DNA from 2 places in the Effusibacillus consociatus genome. Region 2 is predicted to be linked to the other one. Evidence: a T-box and tRNA genes for the amino acid it is inferred to sense, from the RefSeq annotation. Region 2 holds a T-box; the other holds one or more tRNA genes.
What was found. The T-box of region 2 lies ahead of ACFO8Q_RS11340 (glycine--tRNA ligase). A T-box ahead of a tRNA ligase gene usually reads a tRNA of that ligase, here a tRNA-Gly.

Region 1: it has a tRNA-Gly gene. The T-box ahead of ACFO8Q_RS11340 (glycine--tRNA ligase) is inferred to sense a tRNA for this amino acid. The anticodon was not compared.

What each region holds. Positions count from the first base shown of each region.
Region 1 is NZ_JBHSHC010000149.1:38,136-41,520, reverse strand. It holds tRNA gene ACFO8Q_RS21575 (tRNA-Ala) at 1-12, shown strand, start outside; tRNA gene ACFO8Q_RS21570 (tRNA-Asn) at 22-96, shown strand; tRNA gene ACFO8Q_RS21565 (tRNA-Thr) at 102-177, shown strand; tRNA gene ACFO8Q_RS21560 (tRNA-Glu) at 219-295, shown strand; tRNA gene ACFO8Q_RS21555 (tRNA-Val) at 392-467, shown strand; tRNA gene ACFO8Q_RS21550 (tRNA-Met) at 497-572, shown strand; tRNA gene ACFO8Q_RS21545 (tRNA-Asp) at 578-654, shown strand; tRNA gene ACFO8Q_RS21540 (tRNA-Phe) at 671-746, shown strand; tRNA gene ACFO8Q_RS21535 (tRNA-Thr) at 758-833, shown strand; tRNA gene ACFO8Q_RS21530 (tRNA-Tyr) at 837-921, shown strand; tRNA gene ACFO8Q_RS21525 (tRNA-Met) at 993-1,069, shown strand; tRNA gene ACFO8Q_RS21520 (tRNA-Gln) at 1,078-1,152, shown strand; tRNA gene ACFO8Q_RS21515 (tRNA-Leu) at 1,224-1,310, shown strand; tRNA gene ACFO8Q_RS21510 (tRNA-Leu) at 1,592-1,668, shown strand; tRNA gene ACFO8Q_RS21505 (tRNA-Pro) at 1,738-1,814, shown strand; tRNA gene ACFO8Q_RS21500 (tRNA-Ser) at 1,824-1,915, shown strand; tRNA gene ACFO8Q_RS21495 (tRNA-Gly) at 1,970-2,043, shown strand; gene ACFO8Q_RS21490 (hypothetical protein) at 2,354-2,626, shown strand.
Region 2 is NZ_JBHSHC010000093.1:85,114-88,498, forward strand. It holds gene ACFO8Q_RS11330 (YqzL family protein) at 87-224, shown strand; gene recO (DNA repair protein RecO) at 292-1,041, shown strand; T-box leader at 1,092-1,266, shown strand; gene ACFO8Q_RS11340 (glycine--tRNA ligase) at 1,343-2,713, shown strand; gene ACFO8Q_RS11345 (DeoR/GlpR family DNA-binding transcription regulator) at 2,899-3,385, shown strand, end outside.

The DNA of each region.
Region 1 (3,385 bases), on a different contig from region 2:
TTATCTCCACCAGTTGATCGTTCCTCGATAGCTCAGCGGTAGAGCATCCGGCTGTTAACCGGAGGGTCGTAGGTTCGAACCCTACTCGAGGAGCCATCCATGCTTCCATAGCTCAGTCGGCAGAGCGCATCCATGGTAAGGATGAGGTCACCAGTTCGATTCTGGTTGGAAGCTCCAGAGAAATCCCTCCATCGTGATGATGGTGGACATACTCCTTCGGCGCGTTGGAGAAGCGGCTTAACTCACCGCCCTTTCAAGGCGGCATTCACGGGTTCGAATCCCGTACGCGTCACCATATAAAGCTCGGAATCTTTCTGGTGATTTTCCGGGTCCCCATCAAAGTACTCGGTGTTGCTGCAACGCTTCGCTTCACTTTGATGGGCCCGTATCCGGAGGCTTAGCTCAGCTGGGAGAGCATCTGCCTTACAAGCAGAGGGTCGGCGGTTCGATCCCGTCAGCCTCCACCATTCACCTCATTGAGCAAATGAGGTACTATCGCGGGGTGGAGCAGTTGGTAGCTCGTCGGGCTCATAACCCGAAGGTCGCAGGTTCAAGTCCTGTCCCCGCAACCAACAATGGAGCTGTGGTGTAGTGGCCTAACATGCCCGCCTGTCACGCGGGAGACCGCGGGTTCGAATCCCGTCAGCTCCGCCACTATTATTGTTTGTTTGGCTCGGTAGCTCAGTCGGTAGAGCAGAGGACTGAAAATCCTCGTGTCGGCGGTTCGATTCCGTCCCGAGCCACCACTGGTAGTGATGCCACCTTAGCACAGTCGGTAGTGCGCATCACTCGTAATGATGAGGTCGCCGGTTCGATTCCGGCAGGTGGCTCCATGCGGAGGGATACCAAAGTGGCCAAATGGGGCGGACTGTAAATCCGTTGGCTTCGCCTTCGAAGGTTCGAATCCTTCTCCCTCCACCACAATTCATGTCGTCGATAAAGACGCGACATCCGTGTCGCAACATCGACATCAGCGCATTCGTGCGCAAGCTGGCTCGATAGCTCAGTTGGTGAGAGCGACGGATTCATAACCCGTAGGTCGGCAGTTCGACTCTGCCTCGAGCCACCATTTACCGGTGGGGTATCGCCAAGCGGTAAGGCAACGGACTTTGACTCCGTCATACCTAGGTTCGAATCCTAGTACCCCAGCCAAGTTTTCCGGGGTCCCCGCAAAGTACTCGGAATTAACTGTGAAGCTTTGCTTCACTTTGTGGGGTTGAATTGCGGTCGTGGCGGAATTGGCAGACGCGCAAGATTCAGGTTCTTGTGGGCGCAAGCTCGTGGAGGTTCAAGTCCTCTCGACCGCACCAATTTAATTAATGCCGGAGTGATGGAATTGGCATACGTGCACGACTCAAAATTGTGTGCAATCGAAATTGTACGTACCGAGTGCCAATGAAGCCTATCCCCGTGCAGATTCTCCGAAAAGGTTACCGCGCTTTTGGCGGTAAGATTACGCACATCCTCCTAATAACCAACCTCAATTCACCTGCTGCGTTTTTGTTTGGTAGGTACGCGGTAGAGTTTGACGTGGTTGGTGAGTCGAGATTACCTCGACAGGGACGAGGAGTCAAGTGAATATTTTGATATTGCCGGAGTGATGGAATTGGCATACGTGCGCGACTCAAAATCGCGATTTTGTGGGTTCGAGTCCCACCTCCGGCACCACACAACCAATGTTTATAGTCTCCGTTAAGAATTTGTCTTCACCAATAAATCCAAAAATGTAGGGGATGTCGGAATGTAGCGCAGCTTGGTAGCGCGCACGCTTCGGGAGCGTGAGGTCCAGGGTTCGAATCCCTGCATTCCGACCATTTTATTTTGGAGAGATGTCCGAGTTGGTCGAAGGAGCACGATTGGAAATCGTGTAGGCGTTAACAGCGTCTCAAGGGTTCGAATCCCTTTCTCTCCGCCAGTATGCACTTATTCCTACTAGTGATGGGAAATTGTGTAGACCAGATAAATGTGCGCGGGCGTAGTTCAATGGTAGAACTCCAGCCTTCCAAGCTGGTCGCGTGGGTTCGATTCCCATCGCCCGCTCCAGAAACTATAGGGGTATACTTATGTCGTAGTAAGCGAAACCTTAACGTGATTCTGCGTGAGGAACACGGAATGGCTAGGTACGGCAAAAGGTATATCTTTTGCGTTTGTATAAGTTACATATCCAGATATCCAGCATTTTAATAAGATGTCAAACCCTCCCCCTCTGTTGTAACCAGGGATCGATATAAAGATCGGTTCCTTTTTTGTTATCGTTTGTAGATTGGATCATGCAAGTCAACAGGTCTGAACTTATGCTTGCAGCATAGGGGGGAAGAGAGGTATCCTCTCACTCACAAGGGGGGAGGATTTGATGCGGAACGTAGCGATTCAATTGTTGGCGGACAAATTGGTTGACGATTTCTACAGACAGCAGCCCGAGTTTAAAACAGTAAGGTCTGAATGTACGGATATCCTAAGCCGATTACGAGAAATAGTCCCGCCTGAGAAATTTGAAATTGTTCATTTGCTTGAAAAGGAGTATACGGAAGAGTCAGAAAGAGAAATACGTGAGTTTGCAGTGTTTGTTGCGAGAACGGTGTTTGGAATCATTGAAAAGGTAGTATGTTGCAGGGTTACAACGTGATCTCGATGCAGTGGAGACCGTCCTTACAATTAATCAGAACTTTGCTACAGCCAAACGGGATTGAAAAAGAGCCTTTCAGACTACGAGGTTTCCAGCCCTCAGGCGAAAGAGGTCTACTTATCGGAAAAAAACGACGATTTATACAGGAGATTACCTACACATTAAAAACCATTCTTGATTCCACTATTCCAGGGTTCAAAGGTACGATTACAATCCATGTAAATAAGAAGATCCATAAGATCGATTCGCTTGAGCAAAATGCTTGAAATAGGGATACGGCCTTCATTACCCGTATACGGTTTCCTTAGTGCCGAAGATTCTTGTGACGAAGAACGTTTTCTGGACATGTGGAGTGCATATCGTCAATGGTTTTGAAAAAATCTCGGGGGTAGTTGGTGTAAAGATCAGGGCTATGTCCTGGTCTTCACTTTTTGCAAAAGGGGAAGTTGATCCTGAGATCATAACGGGACTGCATTTTAGTCAATCAAGAACGAGTGGCAAGTTCTTTAAGGAGTTCCAAGAAGATCATCTGAGAGCATTGTTATTGCAAAACTCCAAGCCCAATCTAGGGAAGGGATGTAGTTACGCTCGGTTTCGAGAGTGCGCTCCATTCGGTCCGAGTATCTTTTTCACTCGGTCTTGTGATTTGGAGAATACGGGGTTTGTATATTTTTACCCCAGTTATGGCGAAAAGGTAAATTTTAGCAAGAGATTGATAATTAGTTCCCCATGAAAAACTGCTCGTTTGATCGCTCGGTT
Region 2 (3,385 bases):
TACCCGAAGGGCGAAAGCTCTCAACTCTCGTATGGGGACCCCCATACAAAACTGGTGGGGATTCGCAAACAGAAAGGATGAGCTTGATGCGAGACTTTTTGTGGCGCTATTTTTGTGCTACAGGTGAGATCGATGCTTATCTTTTGTACAAGGAATCCGAGGCTAACGGTTTGCAGGAAGTCTCAGCCGGTCGAAGTGAGGAAGATTTTACAGAAGAGGAGTAAAGGAGTTTCCGTGACGGATCCCGAATACAATCTCCGGAAGATTGAGAAGAAATGAGGAATCCAGCCTTTGGACAAGACGGAAGGTATTGTACTTCGGGCGATAGATTACGGGGAAACGAACAAGATTGTCACCGTATTGACAGCTAAATATGGAAAAATAGCCGTTCTCGCCAAAGGAGCCAACAAACCGCAATCCCGCTTGGTCTCCGTTTCACAACCGTTTGTTCACGGACACTGGTTGTTATTTGGCGGGAATTCCGGTATGTTTTCCGTTTCCCATGCGGATGTGATCAACCCGTTTCGTCCAATCAGGGAAGATATTTTTTTATCAACCTATGCGGCTTGTATGACGGAACTCACGGATCGCGTGCTGGAAGAACGCATCCCGTATCCCGGTGCGTTTCAGTTTCTTTTACATATGCTGCACTACCTGGCAGAGGGAAAAGATCCGGATGTTCTGTTAAGGATCTTCGAGACGAAGATGCTGTATGCTGCAGGTATTCAACCCAACTTGGAGCAGTGCAGCTTTTGCGGAAAATCAATCGACAGTGTGATCCGATTTTCAATTCGGCAGGGCGGACCGCTTTGTCAACAGTGTCATGATTCCGATCCCTATGCTGTCCGGTTAAAACCGGCTGCGTTAAAACTGATGCGGCTGTTTCAAATAATTGATCCCGCAAGGTTGGGGAATATAAGCATTGGTGAGGATGTGAAACACCAGCTGGATAAAATTCTTCGCCAGTATCTTGAGGAACAGGGCGGAATTTATCTTAAATCGAGGCAATTTCTCGATCAATTGAATCGATACGGTCTTTAGGAATTGACTTTGCATGCATCCTTTGTTATGATTTTTGCCAACAGTTGCATATACAGGCTGTGAAGGACAGGAGTAGTGAATGATTGCCATACAAGCGAGCCGGGGATGGTGTGAGCCCGGTATGGACGGTTCATGAAGGGCGGTCTGGAGCCTTTTTCAAACTAAGGTGGGCGTTCTGAACGCCAATCAGGGTGGAACCGCGGGAGACCAACTCTCGTCCCTTGCATTTTCGGATGCGGGACGGGAGTTTTTATTATTTTTACTTTGGAGAGTGGGATCAATGAGTGAACAAAGAGTTACTATGGATCAAATCGTCGCATTGGCGAAGCATCGAGGCTTTATCTTTCCAGGTTCTGAAATTTACGGAGGTTTGGCAAACACTTGGGATTATGGCCCGCTCGGCGTAGAATTAAAGAACAATGTGAAAAAAGCTTGGTGGAAAAAGTTTATCCAGGAATCTCCGTACAATGTGGGACTCGATTCCGCAATCTTGATGAACCCGCAAACGTGGGTAGCTTCCGGGCACGTGGGGAACTTTAACGACCCGATGATCGACTGCAAAAATTGCAAAGCCCGTCACCGTGCGGACAAATTGATTGAGGGAGCGCTTGCTGAAAAAGGGATTGAGCTGATTGTCGATGGCTTGTCGTTCGATCAGATGGCACGTTTGATCCAAGAGCACGATATTGCTTGTCCGGATTGCGGAGCGAAAGATTTTACAGAGATTCGTCAATTCAACCTGATGTTTAAAACTTTCCAGGGCGTAACCGAATCTTCTGCCAACGAAATTTTCTTGCGTCCGGAGACTGCCCAGGGAATTTTCGTCAATTTCAAAAACGTGCAGCGCACCATGAGAAAGAAAGTGCCATTCGGAATTGCGCAGATCGGAAAAAGCTTCCGGAATGAAATCACGCCTGGTAACTTCACGTTCCGGACTCGTGAATTCGAACAGATGGAACTTGAATTCTTCTGCAAGCCAGGAGAAGACCTTAAGTGGTTTGAGTACTGGCGTGAATTCTGTTACAGCTGGCTGCTCGGCCTTGGGATGACAGAGCAAAACATCAGATTGCGTGATCACACTACAGAAGAGCTGTCCCATTACAGCAACGCGACAACTGACATTGAGTACAAGTTTCCGTTTGGTTGGGGGGAATTGTGGGGAATTGCTGATCGGACCGATTTTGACCTGAAACGTCATATGGAACACTCCGGTGAAGATTTCCATTACTTGGATCCGGAAACAAACGAGAAATACGTTCCGTATTGCATTGAACCTTCGTTGGGAGCAGACCGGGTCACTTTGGCATTCCTGATAGATGCCTACGAGGAAGAAGATCTCGGTGAGGGGGATAAGCGGACGGTTCTTCGCTTCCATCCCGCCCTTGCTCCTGTCAAAGCAGCAATTCTGCCGCTTTCCAAGAAACTGTCGGATGACGCGATCAAGATTTATGAAATTCTGTCGGCGGAATTCAACTGCGACTTTGACGAATCCGGGTCGATCGGGAAACGGTACCGGCGCCAGGATGAAATCGGCACACCTTTCTGCATCACCTATGACTTCGATTCCCAAACCGACGGTCAGGTTACGGTTAGGGAGCGGGATTCGATGGAGCAGGTGCGGATGCCGATCAGCGAATTGAAAGATTACTTGTTGGAGAAAGTGAAGTTTTAAATAGCACGACAGGAATTAGGGATGCATATCGAACCGGGCCATTTGACCCCGGTTTTTCTTTTGCAAAAATTGCCCATTGAATTTTTAAATAATATCAACTATAATCAAAATCGATCATAAATAATCATAAACGATCGTTTCTTGATCAGAGTTGATCAACCTACTCTTCAATATGAGGGATCCCTATGTTATATGGCGAAGAACGAAAGATTAAAATTCTTGAATACGTTCAACAGCACTCGAGAGCTTCTGTGCAGGAACTATGTCAGTCTTTTGAGGTCTCAGAGGCTACAATACGCCGTGATTTGAAAGAATTGGAAGAAGCGAAGCTGTTGCGAAGAACGCATGGCGGTGCCGTTTCTTTACAAAGTGTGAATTTCGAGCCCACGTTTGTGGAGAAGGAAGACAAGTTTCTAAAAGAAAAGCAAGCGATTGCAAGAAAGGCGATTGAATTTATCGAAGAAGGCGATACGATTCTTCTCGATTCGGGCACAACCACTCTTCATTTGGCGAAAGAGTTGAAACCGCTTACCCGGTTAACGATGGTGACCAATTCAATCATGATCGCGCACGAGCTTGAAGGTGTTCCGGGAATTGAAGTAATGATGATTGGCGGAACCTTACGGAGAGAAACTCTGGCACTTGTGGGCCCCCTGGCGGAACAAGCATTGA